3 regions of the Arthrobacter sp. CC3 genome follow, and region 1 is predicted to be linked to each of the others. Evidence: riboswitches for the same ligand, from Rfam matches in the RefSeq annotation. Region 1 holds a riboswitch; each other region holds the start of a gene.
The links. Region 1 has a riboswitch for S-adenosylmethionine ahead of PV761_RS01165 (bifunctional o-acetylhomoserine/o-acetylserine sulfhydrylase). Riboswitches for the same ligand answer to the same signal wherever they lie in the genome.
Positions count from the first base shown of each region.

Region 1 (4,205 bases):
GGCCGGGGTGGACGGGCCGGTGGAGCCATAGCAGCCGCCCACGATGTTAATGGAGACCACGAAGTACTTGTCCGTATCAACGGGGGCGCCGGGGCCGGCCAGCTGCTCCCACCAGCCTTCCTCGTCGCTGGCACCCCTGGTGACGTGCGTGGTGCCGGTGAGGGCGTGCTGCACCAGCACGGCGTTGGAACGGTCCGCGTTCAGCGTGCCCCACGTTTCGTAGGCGAGCGTCACGTCCGGAAGAAAGCCGCCGGCCTCCAGTTCCAGCCCGCCAACGCTGAGGAACTTGACGGTGCCGTCAGGGGCGTTGGTGTCCACTGTGTTGATATCTGTCCGGGTTCCCGCCGTGCCGGCGCCTGTGCTCTTATCCGCGTTCTTTTCCACTCCGTGGACATTTGTTTCGGGTACACCGCTGCGGGTGACGGCAATCGTCATCTGAGGACCTCTTCTTCGCGCTTGCCCGCCGCCAACTGGCCGGCAGGCCAGGTCTTCACCCGGGGCACCCCGCCGCGAAAGGAGGGTTGCCGGCCAGCAAGCCGGGGCTGTCGCTGGCACTCATGACCTTCAAAGAGTCTACGAAATGCGTCGCCGCAATGGCTAAGAATGTGACATCAATATGACTCCCGGCGTCGCGGACGCCGGGAGTCATAGTCCTCAGTCGCCTTTGGCGGCGCGGAAACCGGCATCCAGGTCGGCGATGATGTCGTCGATGTGCTCCAGCCCCACCGAGAGGCGGACCAGGCCGGGGGTCACGCCGGCAACGGCCTGCTGCTCCGCCGTCAACTGGCTGTGCGTGGTCGACGCCGGATGGATGACCAGGGAGCGCACGTCGCCGATGTTTGCCACGTGGGAGTGCAACTCCAGGGCGTCCACGAACCGCTTGCCCGCCTCGGCCCCGCCGGCGATGTTGAAGGACACGATCGCACCGGTGCCCTTGGGTCCGTACTTGCGGCCGCGCTCGTACCAGGGGCTGGACGGCAGGCCCGCATAGGCGACGGATTCGACGTCGTCCCTGGACTCCAGCCACTCGGCGACGGTCACCGCGTTGGCCACGTGCCGTTCCACGCGCAGGCTCAGGGTTTCCAGCCCCTGGGCGATGAGGAAGGCGTTGAACGGGGATACCGCCGAACCGAGGTCGCGCAGCAACTGGACGCGGGCCTTGAGGATGTAGGACAGGTTCGCGCCCAGGGCACCGCCCGCCCCGAGGTCGCGGGCGTAGACAAGGCCGTTGTAGGTGGGGTCCGGCGTGTTAAAGCCCGGGAATTTCTCCGGGTCCTTTCCGAAGTCGAAGTTGCCGGAGTCCACGATCACTCCGGCGATGGCGCTGCCGTGCCCGCCGAGGTACTTCGTGGCCGAGTGGACCACGATGTCGGCACCCCATTCCAGCGGCCGGATGAGGTACGGCGTGGACAAGGTGTTGTCCACGATCAGCGGGACGCCGGCCTCGTGGGCAACGCGGGACACGCCTTCGATGTCCAGGACATCCTGGCGCGGATTGGAGACCACCTCGGCGAAGAAGAGCTTGGTGTTCGGCCGGACGGCATCCTTCCACTGCTGGAGGTTGTCCGGATCCTCGACGAACGTCACGGAGATGCCGAACTTCTTCAGGGTGTGGGCCAGCAGGTTATAGGTTCCGCCATAGAGGCTGGGGCTGGCCACCACATGGTCGCCGACTTCGGCCACGTTGAGGATGGCGAAGGTTTCGGCAGCCTGGCCCGAGCTGAGCAGCAGCGCCGCCAGGCCACCTTCCAGGCTGGCAACGCGCTGTTCCACCGCATCCTGGGTGGGGTTGCCGATGCGGGTGTAAATGGGCGCCAGTTCGGCCAGCGCGAAGCGGTTGGCGGCGCTTTCGGCGCTCGGAAACACGAACGACGTCGTCTGGTAGATGGGCAGTGCCCGGGCACCGGTGGCGCTGTCCGGCACCTGGCCGGCGTGGATCTGGCGGGTTTCGAATGACCATGCGTTGGACATCTGGGAGCTCCTTCTAAGGAAGGGCACCTCGGCCGTGCCGGACATGCCGTACTGGACATGCCCTGGCAGGACTGGTGCCGCGCTTGCCGCCCGGCGGTTGCCGGCAGGCCAGGTCTTCACCCGGGGCACCCCACCGCGGAACGAGGGTTGCCGGCCAGCAAGCCGGGGCTCGATGCTGGCGCTCATGACCTGGGCCCAGTCTAGGAAGGGCGGATCGCCTGTGAACAGCTTTGTGACGAAGGACGTCAGCGGCGTGATTTCACGGGCCTTGTGCGGGTCCGCGATGACATCCCATCTTGGTTAGGCCACCCTTAGCTGAGAGCTCCATCACAAAGTGCCAAGATGAGGGCATGCGCATGGATCACGTCTCTTACGCCTGTGAACAAGATGGCTTGGCTGCCACCACCGAACGTATTGCAACCGCCCTCGGCGTCGAAGCCGTGAAGGGCGGGGTACACCCCCGTTTTGGCACCCGCAACATGATTATCCCGCTCGCCGGGCACAAGTATCTGGAGGTGGTGGAGGTCCTGGACCACCCGGCCTCCGACAAGGCTCCGTTCGGGCAGGCTGTCCGGGCACGCTCCGCAGCCGGCGGCGGCTGGATGGGCTGGTGCGTCGAAGTGGACGACCTGGCACCGTTCGAAGAACGCCTCGGCCGCTCGGCTGTCAACGGCAACCGCAAGTTCCCCGACGGCCGCGAACTTGTCTGGAAGCAGATCGGCATCCTGGGCCTCATTGCAGACCCGCAGGTTCCGTACATGCTTAAGTGGGAAGGCGACCCGGAACTTCACCCGTCCAACGCCTACCCAAGCAACGTTAAGATGTCCAGCCTCACCATCGCCGGCTCGGCCGAACGCGTCACGGAATGGCTCGGCCAACCGGTGGAGAAGCCCCTGGAGGATGTGGCCGTTGAATGGGTCGCCCCGAAGGGAACACCCGGAATCCTCTCGGTCACCTTCGAGACCGCTTCCGGGGCAGTAACCATCTGAGCCTGTTCCACAAGGTGGTCCCCCAAGGGACCACCCGGCAGCCTGCTGCCCCCGATCTTCGGCCGCTATCAGCGGGTGCCAACGACGCCACCCACCGATAGCGGCCGAATCCTTTTAACCCGGCCGGTTCGGCTAACCCGGCCCGATCGGCTAACCCAGCCCGATCGCCTTGCCGAACAGGCTGAAACCGACGAACGCAACGATGTCCAGCAGCGCATGGGCGATCACCAGCGGCATCACGCGGCGCGTCTTCGTGTAGATCCAGGCGAACACGACGCCCATGACGGCGTTGCCGATGAACGGGCCGAAGCCCTGGTAGAGGTGGTAGCTGCCGCGGAGCATGGAACTGGCGAAGATGGCCAGCGGCATGCTCCAGCCGAACTTCCCGAGCCGGTCCAGCAGGTAGCCCACCACAATGACTTCCTCGACGATCCCGTGCCGCACTGCGGAGAGGATCAGCACGGGAATGGTCCACCAGTAGGCATCCAGCGCGCTGGGGATGATGGCGGTGGTGATGCCCAGGGCCCGGCCGGCCGCGTACAGCCCCAGGGACGGGATGCCGATCAGCGCTGCCAGGCCCAGCCCCTGCAACAGGTCCTTCCCCGGTCGGACGAAGTTGAAGCCGAGTTTGCGGAACGCCGAAGCGCCGGACTCCCCCGCCCCCCGGTGTTCAGTGAGGAAATAGATGACCAGGACCACCGGCACCAGGGCGAACAGAATGTCCAGCAGCTGGTAGGTCAGGTCGAAGTATTCGCGGCTGCTCTGCGAGCGGTTGAGGGTGGACGTACCTTCCGCCAGGGGCGCCCGCGTCAGCTTGTCGAGCAGCTGCACCACCGAATACACGGCGGACTGCCCCAGCGACAGACCCAGGACAATCCAGACTTCGATCCGCAGACGACGGCGGGAGGGAACCAGCATGTTCCTATCTTGCCTGCACTTGCTGGTTCTTTCCTGTCCGCCGCCTCCCTGAAGCCCTGCGGCCCGGGGCCTATGCTAGGAATTTATGAGCGCGCCCGACAAAATCATCATGATCCGGCACGGCCAGTCCGCCGCCAACGCCGACACCTCCATCTACAACAGGGTGCCGGATTACCGGATACCGCTCACGGAACTCGGCGTGGCACAGGCGCAGGCCGCTGGCGAGCAGATCCGCCGGGAGCTGGACGGGCAGCAGGTGTGCGTTTACGTCTCGCCCTACCTCCGGGCCTACCAGACCCTCGAGGCGCTCAACCTGGGCCCGCTCAT
Region 1 covers NZ_JARCCY010000002.1:279,927-284,131, reverse strand. The annotation lists gene PV761_RS01170 (homoserine O-acetyltransferase) at 1-435, opposite strand, end outside; SAM riboswitch class IV at 448-563, opposite strand; gene PV761_RS01165 (bifunctional o-acetylhomoserine/o-acetylserine sulfhydrylase) at 655-1,971, opposite strand; SAM riboswitch class IV at 2,046-2,161, opposite strand; gene PV761_RS01160 (VOC family protein) at 2,322-2,960, shown strand; gene PV761_RS01155 (type II CAAX endopeptidase family protein) at 3,111-3,878, opposite strand; gene PV761_RS01150 (histidine phosphatase family protein) at 3,964-4,205, shown strand, end outside.

Region 2 (4,205 bases), on a different contig from region 1:
TTCCAGGACACCGCGAAAGGCGACGCATTCTGGGCTTAGCCGAACCTACTGCGAAATCCAGTACTTCTGCACTTTCGGTGTCGCGGCCGCGAGCAGTTCGCCGCTGATGTGCACCGACACCTCGGCCATGCCAAGGTCATCCCACTGCGCCACCAGTAGGGTGTCCCCGCCCAACGGCAGCGGCCAGAGCCAGAACCGCGTGGAGGAGAAAATTTCCTCGTCGTTCGCTGAACCGCCTCCGCCGCCCGCCATCATCAGCACCGGCCCCGCCACCTGCTCCGATCCGTCAAACATGCCCAGGTGCAGATGGGAAGTGGTGGTCTTCCGTCCGTCCGGAAGGGCGACACCAAAACGCAATGCGCCCCCACGGCCGGTTTCCGAATCCAACCGGTAGCCGCCGCGGTTGAAACACTGATCTGTTACAACGCTCCATTGACTGTCCGTCTCATCGGACCGGCGGACGCACCACACCACCTCGATCAGGCACCCGATGGAGAAGACGTCCACGCTTTTCGCCGCCATGATCATTCGCGCCGACCGGTGAAGGAACTGGCCCAGCGGGACAACCGCCGGAAGCTCGTCAGAAGGCGGGCCGGCCCAAACCGGAGGTACGTGCTTGGGCGGGCGCGGCCGCTGGGGCGGCTCCGGCACATCGTCAAAGAAGGACATGACTTCATCCTTGCACCGGCGTCAAGTGGCCGGGCAGAAGACCGCCACCGAGGTCCAGCAGAAAGGCCACCACGAAGCATGACTCACAAGGCGGTTCCGCCCTGCGCCGGTCAGATCTGCTTGAGCGCCTGCTCCAGGTCGCGGATGAGGTCGTCGACATCCTCGAGCCCAACCGACAGCCGGACCACGCCGTCGCTCAGCCCGATGGCTGCGCGCCCTTCCGGACCCATGGCGCGGTGTGTCGTGGTGGCCGGGTGGGTGATGAGCGATTTGGCATCGCCAAGGTTGTTGGAGATGTCGATGATCCGCAGCGCGTCCAGCAGCGCAAAGGCTGCCTCTTTCGCCGTGCGGCCCGCCGACGGCGAGAGCTCCAGCGTGAGTATGGTGCCGCCGGCCTTCATCTGCTTGGCGGCGAGCTCGTACTGCGGGTGCGACTTCAGCAGCGGGTACTTGACCCAGCTGACAGCCGGCTGCTCCTCGAGCCATTCGGCCAGGCGGAGCGCCGAGGCGGAGGAATGGTTGACGCGCAGCGCCATGGTCTCCAGGCCCTTGGTCAGTACCCAGGCGTTGAAGGCGGACAGCGCAGGCCCGGTGTGGCGCATGAGCTGTTTGACCGGTCCGTCGATGAACTCCTTGGTGCCCAGGATGGCGCCGCCGAGCACCCGTCCCTGGCCGTCAATGTGTTTGGTTCCGGAGTACACAATCACGTCTGCGCCGAGCTCGCCGCAGCGCTGCAGCAGGGGAGTGGCAAAGACGTTGTCGACGACGACCGTTGCCCCGGCCGCGTGGGCCAGTTCGCTGACCGCGGCGATGTCCACGATCTCCTGCATCGGGTTCGACGGCGACTCGAAGAAGACCGCCGTCGTCGGTTCGGCCAAGGCGGCCCGCCACTGCTCCAGGTCCGGACCGTCCACGAACACCGTTTCCACGCCCCAGCGCGGCAGGATTTCGTTCAGGATCACAAAGCAGGAGCCGAACAGCGACCGGGCAGCCACCACGCGGTCGCCCGCGGCCAGCAGCGCACCGAGGGCCGTGAAGACGGCGGACATGCCGGACGCCGTCGCAAAGCACGCCTCGGTGCCCTCGAGCAGCCGGAGCCGCTCCTGGAACGTGGCCACGGACGGGTTGCCGTAGCGGGAGTACACGAACCGTTCGTCTTCGCCGGTGAAGGCGCGTTCTGCGGCTGCTGCGGACTCATACACGAAGCCGGAGTTGAGGAAGATCGGCTCGGCCGTCTCCTGGAAGTTGGTGCGGTCAAGGCCGCCGCGGACAGCCTGGGTGTCGGGGCTCCAGCCGGCGGCGTCGGGATTGAAAGTCACTTAGTTCTTTCCGAGGTTGGTGGGCAGTCCGCGGTTTTTCCAGCCGTTGACGGTGCGCTCGCCGTAACGGTCCGGTTCGCCTTCAAAGCCTTCGAGGACGTTGTAGGCGGTGAAGCCGGCCTGCGTGGCGGCGATTGCCGCGGCGATCGAGCGGACGCCTGATCGGCAGAGGAACACCAGTTCGACGCCGGTGTCCTCCGGTGCCTGCTGCTTCAGCTGCTGAATGAATTCCGGGTTGGGGATGCCGCCGGGGAACGTCCACTGGATGAAGAGGGGATCGTTTTCGGTGGCTTTTGTGTCCGGGATGCCGATGTGGGCCCATTCGCCTTCGGTGCGGACATCCACCAGTACCGCGCCCTGTTCCAGTTTGGCCCAGGCGTCCTGCGGGGTCAGGTCTCCGGCGTAGCTCATGCGTGGCCCTCGAAACCTTCGCCGGGGAAGTCGAGGTCGAACTCAAGTTCGTCCACCGCCGTTGCCACCGCGGCGTCCGAGCTGGCGATGGCTGCGGGCAGCACCACGGCCTGCGCCACGATCACGCTGGTGCCGTTGAACGTGGCTGCCGGGCTCCCGTGCAAAACATAGCCATCGGCCAGGGCCGCGGAGATGCGCTCGCAGAACGAGCGGTCGTCGGGGCCGGTAATCAGCCTGTAGGCCAGCTTTTCCTGGGGCAGGTCCTGGGCCGGTTGGTCCTGGCCGGCGGCGGCCGGTTCGGTAGCCAGTGGGGCGGGTGCGTCAGACACGACGGATCTCCTTCTCTCACGCTTGCAGCTCGAATGGGTCGATATGCCGAGTATTCACCTGAGGCACCCCGCCGTGGAAGGAGGGTTGCCGACCGGCCAGTCAGGGCTTGGCACCGGTTCTCATTACTCCCCAAAAACGTAACACTTACGACGGCGGCCCGCACCGCCGTCGTCGTCATCTTCCGTAACGGGACATGGCAGAACGCGGCACTGCCCCCGCGTTTCCGGTGACCCGTACGTGACCCCATATTGCCGTTACAAAAGAACCTGCCGGGAGGATAATGACGGGAGATGAACCGCTGTAACGCCGGATGAAATCAGGCAGCCGTGAATGGATCGAACGGGAATACAGTCAGTCCCATGCTGCACTTCGGTTGGTTTGTGGGTCACGGCTTCGGCGTCCAGGGCTGGGGCACGCCCGGCTACGGCATCGGGTACGACTGGAAAAAACCCGCCCTGTACCAGCACGCCGTGCGCGAATTTGAGCGGGCCGGGCTGGACCTGTTCATCATCGAGGACTCCCTCACCGTGCCGGACACCTACGGCGGCAGCGCCGAAGTGTCCTTGGCCCAGGCGTCCTTCGCTCCCAAACACGATCCGCTGGCCCTGGTTCCGTACCTGCTCTCCGCCACCGAGCACCTGGGCATTGTTCCCACAGTGAGTGCGTCCTTCTACCCGCCGTTCACCGCGGCACGGCTGCTGGCTACCCTTCAGCACTTCTCCAACGGCCAGGTGGGCTGGAATGTGGTGACCTCCGGCAGCGACCTTGCCGCGCAGAACTACGGCCTGGACCAGCAGATTGAGCACGATCTCCGCTACGAGAAGGCGGAGGAATTCGTGGACGTGGTGCGCAAGCTCTGGCGCAGCTGGGAGCCGGACGCGATCGTGGAGGACGCGGAGGCCGGCATCTTCGCGGACCACACGAAGGTCCACCCGATCAACCACGACGGCGAGTTCTTCAAAGTCCGGGGGCCGCTGAACACGGCGCCGCTGCCCGAGGAGCCGGTCCTGGTGCAGGCCGGGGCATCCCCGCGGGGCAAGGCGTTCGCGGGTGCCAACACGGACGTCGCCATCGCCCTGGCCAGGGGTGCGGACGGCATGAAGGCCTACCGGGACTCGATCCGGGCCGAGGCAGCCGCGGCAGGGCGGAACCCCGACGACGTCAAGGTGCTGTTCGTCCTCAAGCCCACCGTGGTCGGCTCCCGGGCAGAAGCGGACGAGCTCCGGGAGCAGCGGCGCCAACTCACGCAGCGCGACATCGACAGCCAGCTGAACTCCATCTCGTACCTCTCCGTCATCGACTTCAAAAAGTTCGACCTTGACGCCCCGCTCCCTGAACTGACCACCAACAGCAACCAGGGCACCCTGGACCACTTCGCCAAAGCCGGTCCGCCGGGCTCCACGCTGCGCCAGCTCCTGCAGGCCCGCAGCGGCGGCGCCGGGGACAGCATCATCGGCACAGCCGAGGACATTGCTG
Region 2 covers NZ_JARCCY010000031.1:10,642-14,846, reverse strand. The annotation lists gene PV761_RS17110 (nuclear transport factor 2 family protein) at 1-39, shown strand, start outside; gene PV761_RS17105 (hypothetical protein) at 46-669, opposite strand; gene PV761_RS17100 (O-succinylhomoserine sulfhydrylase) at 780-1,988, opposite strand; gene PV761_RS17095 (rhodanese-like domain-containing protein) at 1,989-2,399, opposite strand; gene PV761_RS17090 (DUF1737 domain-containing protein) at 2,396-2,707, opposite strand; SAM riboswitch class IV at 2,742-2,856, opposite strand; gene PV761_RS17085 (NtaA/DmoA family FMN-dependent monooxygenase) at 3,056-4,205, shown strand, end outside.
Region 2: it holds a riboswitch for S-adenosylmethionine, as region 1 does, so the genes downstream of both, PV761_RS17090 (DUF1737 domain-containing protein) here and PV761_RS01165 (bifunctional o-acetylhomoserine/o-acetylserine sulfhydrylase) in region 1, are expected to answer to the same signal.

Region 3 (4,205 bases), on a different contig from region 1:
GGAGTTCGGCTTCGTCGTGGACTTCATCCCAGCTGTAGCCGAGTTCCTGGACGAGGTAGGTCTCGATCAGGCGGTGCCGCCGGACCATGGAGAGCGCGAGCCGGATCCCGTCCGCCGTGAGCGTGATGGCGCTGTATGGCTTGTGGTCAACCAGTCCCTGGTCCTTGAGTTTGCGGACCATCTCCGAGACCGAGGAGTTGGCGACTCCGAGCCGCTGGGCCAGCTGCGAGGACGTGATGGGCTTGTCCTGCCACTCCGTGAAGGAGTAGATGACCTTGACGTAGTCCTCGATGGAGGAGGAGGGCGCGCTGGTCTTCACGAGTCCAAGCCTACCGCTTTGGCTGCGGGCACTCATGCTTTGAACGCCCGCCAGGTCTGGGTGAGGTATGGGAGTCCGATGGTGTCCGCCGGGGAATGGCCCAGGTGCTCGTGGAGGTACCAGTCCAGGTTGTGGCGGACCTTTGCGCGCGTATTCTCGCCGGCTGCGAGGTAGTAGCTGCGGGACTTTGCCAGCTCGACGATGTCTCCGGTGGTCACGGGGTCTTCCCAGCGTGTCAGGTGGCTCTCGAGCCCGTCGAACTCCGGCCCGATCGCTGGGCGGAAGTCCGGCTTGTGCACGTCCCCGGCGTGCATGATCCGGGAGAGGCGGTGGACCCAGGGGACGGACGTGTCCAGCTGGTTCCACACCAGTCCCAGCACCCCGCCGGGGCGGAGGATGCGGGACAGTTCGGTGCTTGCCAGGAGCGGATCGCACCAGTGCCAGGCCTGGGCAACAACGACGACGTCGAACGCCGCGTCGGGGAGTCCGGTTGCCTCCGCTGTTCCCTCTGTCGCCGGAACTCCCGGCAGGACGAGCCGCAGCTGGGCAAGCATGTCCGGTGAAGGATCCACTGCGGAGACTGCCAGGCCGCGCTGCACCAGCAACGCGGTGAACTTGCCCGTCCCGGCGCCGATGTCAGCGGCGTCGGATGCGCCTGCTGTGCCGGCCCCGGCTGCGCCCCCGGCGCTGTGGATCAGCCAGTCCGCTGAGTCGCCAGGGTAGCTTGGGCGGACACGGTCATAGTGTTCACCGCCGTCCTGGAAGCTCTGGCCGAGCTCGTAGCGGCGCTGGTGGTGCAGTTTGGGGCCTCCCCGTGCCACGTGCAGTCTCCTTCGGGCAGGCTGGAATTCTTACCCCTCGAATTTACCGCACGGACCGCGGCCCGCAGGGCCCCCGGGCCTTAGTCGTCGGTGCAGGGTGCTGCGCCGGCGGTGCCGGGGGTGTTGGGAGCCCACTCGGGGTAGCTGCGGGTGTCGTTGGCCGGCACCCAGCGGCCGGCGTCCACAACGTAGTCCCAGCCCAGGCCAGTGCGGCGGAGTTCCTCGATGCCGGCGAGCAGGCGCTGGGCGTCCTCCAGCCGGGAGCCGACGCCGAAGCTTGCGCGGAGCGAGCCCGAGGGCAGTCCCAGCCGCTTGAGCAGCGGGTGGGCGCAGAAGCGGCCGTCCCGCAGGCCCACGCCGTGTTCGGCGGAGAGGTAGGCCGCAACCAGGCCGGCGTCGTAGCCGGCAACGGAGAAGTTGACCACACCGATGGTGTCATTGGTGTCGCTGAAGATCTGGTGCACGGTGACGCCGTCGATCCTCTGCAGCCCTTCTACCAGGAAGGAGCGGATGGCGGTCTCATGGGCGTGCCACAGCTCCTGGTCCAAAGCGCCGATGACCTGGGTGGCGCGGGCAAGCGTGGCAGCCCCGAGCACGTTGGGGGAGCCGCCCTCATGCCGTGCCGGTCCCGTGGCCCAGCTGACGGAATCCAGCCGGGCCTCGCGGACGGCTCCGCCGCCTGCCAGGTGGGGTGTCCCGGCGTCGAGCCAGTCCGGCCGGCCCACGAGGACGCCTGACCCGAAAGGCGCGTACAGCTTGTGACCCGAGAAGGCGAGGTAGTCGACGTCGTCCGCTGCGATATCGATGCGGCGGTGCGGGGCCAGCTGAGCCGCGTCCACCACAATCCGTGCGCCGTATTCGTGCGCAAGTGCGGCCAGTTCGCGGATCGGAAGTATTTCGCCGGTGACGTTGGAGGCACCGGTGACGGCCAGCAGGCTGATGTCGCCCTGCCGGAGTTCAATGCGGAGGCTTTCCAGGGTGGCCTTCAGGGTGGGGGCGGCAACCACGCTGCGGTGCGGCACGCCCTGCCAGGGGAGCAGGTTGGCGTGGTGTTCGATGTCGAGGTAGAGCACCTCACCGGTGTGGCGGCCGTCCGCCACCGGCAGGCAGCCAGCCAGCAGGTTCAGGGAGTCGGTGGTGTTCCTGGTGAAAATGACGGAATCGTCCGGCCTGCCACCGACGAAGCCGCGGACGATGTTCCGTGCATTTTCGTACACGGACGTGCTGATCTGCGAGGCGTAGCCGGCGCCGCGGTGCACGCTGGCGTAGTACGGCAGGATCTCGTTGAGGTACGCCGAGACGATGGACAGTGCCGGTGCTGATGCGCCGTAATCCAGGTTCGCGTAGCGGACATGGCCGCCCTGGATCAATGGAGCCTGGATCTCCGCGCCGGTCACGGCCGAGAGGGGGCGCCGGGCGACGCTGAACCGCTCGTCCAGGCGGGTTGTGGCGGGGGCGGTTCCGGGGTTTGCGGGGAACGTGGCAGTAGTCATGGGGACCTCACTGTAAAGGGACCCCTCACTCCGGGGATCCGCGCTTGCCGGGTCCGTTCCGGACCGGCCTGGTCGTCACCCGGGGCACCCCACCGCGAATGGAGGGTTGCCGGCCAGCAAACCGGGGTTTAGCGCTGGCACTCGTGACCTGTTTCGAGATTAGGACATTGACGGCGCCGCGGGAAAGCTGCGGCAATTATTAAGCGGATTGTTACGTGCGCCGGAAGAAGGGCGATGCGGCCGAATAAACGACGGCGGACGCCCCCTTGGGAGGGGCGCCCGCCGTCGTTTATTCGGCACTGCGTTCAATCAGCAGCGCCTTGATCAGCCTCGCTCATGGCCGCACCCGGGGGTGCCGTGCGTGTTAGAGGAGGTCGTCGATGTCCGGGTTAAGCCGTTTGAGGACCTCGGAGTGGAGGATTGAGTTGGTGGCGAGGGCGTTCCCGCCGAAGGGACCGTCCACTCCCTCCAGCGAAGTGAAGCGGCCGCCGGCTTCCGTGACGATGGGCACCAGGGCGGCCATGTCGTAAAGGTTCAGCTCCGGCTCGCAGGCGATGTCCACGGACCCCTCGGCCACCATGCAGTAGGACCAGAAATCGCCGTAGGCCCGGGTCCGCCAGACGTCCTCCGTGAGGCCCAGGAATTCGTCCAGGTTGCCGCGCTCCTTCCAGCCGCTAAGGCTCGAGTAGGAGAGGGAGGCGTCCGAGAGCTTGGACACGTTCGAAACCTTCAGGCGGGTGGCGGCCGCAAGCGACCGTCCCATATAGGCGCCGGCCCCTTTCGCGGCCCACCAGCGCTTTCCCAGCGCCGGCGCGCTGACCAGGCCGACCACCGGCTCGCCTTCATCCACGAGGGCGATCAGGGTGGCCCACACCGGCACGCCGCGGACGAAGTTCTTGGTGCCGTCGATCGGATCAATGATCCACCGCCGGGAACCGTGCCCGGAACTGCCGAACTCTTCGCCGAGGACGGCATCCCGCGGGCGGGAACGGGACAGTTGGCCGCGGATGGACTCTTCAGCTGCCTTGTCAGCATCCGTGACCGGAGTCAGGTCCGGTTTGGTTTCAATCTGAAGGTCCAGCGCCTTGAAGCGGCTCATGGTCTGGGAGTCGACAGAGTCGGCCAGGACATGGGCGAGGCGCAGGTCGTCGTTGTAGCTCGAAGCGGGTTGGGTCATGGTTCCAAACTACCGTCTCTTGGCCGGCCGGGCGGGATGTCAGGTCCCTGGCCCCTCCGCCTGCTAGGAAACGATGCCGAGTTCCTTCGCTTCCTGCGCTTCCATCCGGGGATCGGTACCGAGCAACCGGCGCAGGGACGCGAGCCGCGCCGCGCCCGACGGCCCTGCGTGTCCCTCGGCCACCCAGGCGTCCACTCCGCAGTTGACGGCGGACGCATCATGCTTGCAGCCGCGTTCGCAGGAATCCGTGCCGGGTTCGAGGTCGGGGAACGAACGCAGGATCCGGTCCGGGTCGACGTGGGCAAGGCCGAACGACCGGATGCCCGGGGTGTCAATGATCCAGCTTCCGGCCGGCGCGTCACTGATCCGCAGGGCCAGTGCCGACGACGACGTGT
Region 3 covers NZ_JARCCY010000009.1:135,627-139,831, reverse strand. The annotation lists gene PV761_RS07740 (metal-dependent transcriptional regulator) at 1-319, opposite strand, end outside; gene PV761_RS07735 (class I SAM-dependent methyltransferase) at 352-1,140, opposite strand; gene PV761_RS07730 (aminotransferase class V-fold PLP-dependent enzyme) at 1,221-2,633, opposite strand; SAM riboswitch class IV at 2,669-2,782, opposite strand; gene hisN (histidinol-phosphatase) at 2,998-3,810, opposite strand; gene PV761_RS07720 (ribosome small subunit-dependent GTPase A) at 3,874-4,205, opposite strand, start outside.
Region 3: it holds a riboswitch for S-adenosylmethionine, as region 1 does, so the genes downstream of both, PV761_RS07730 (aminotransferase class V-fold PLP-dependent enzyme) here and PV761_RS01165 (bifunctional o-acetylhomoserine/o-acetylserine sulfhydrylase) in region 1, are expected to answer to the same signal.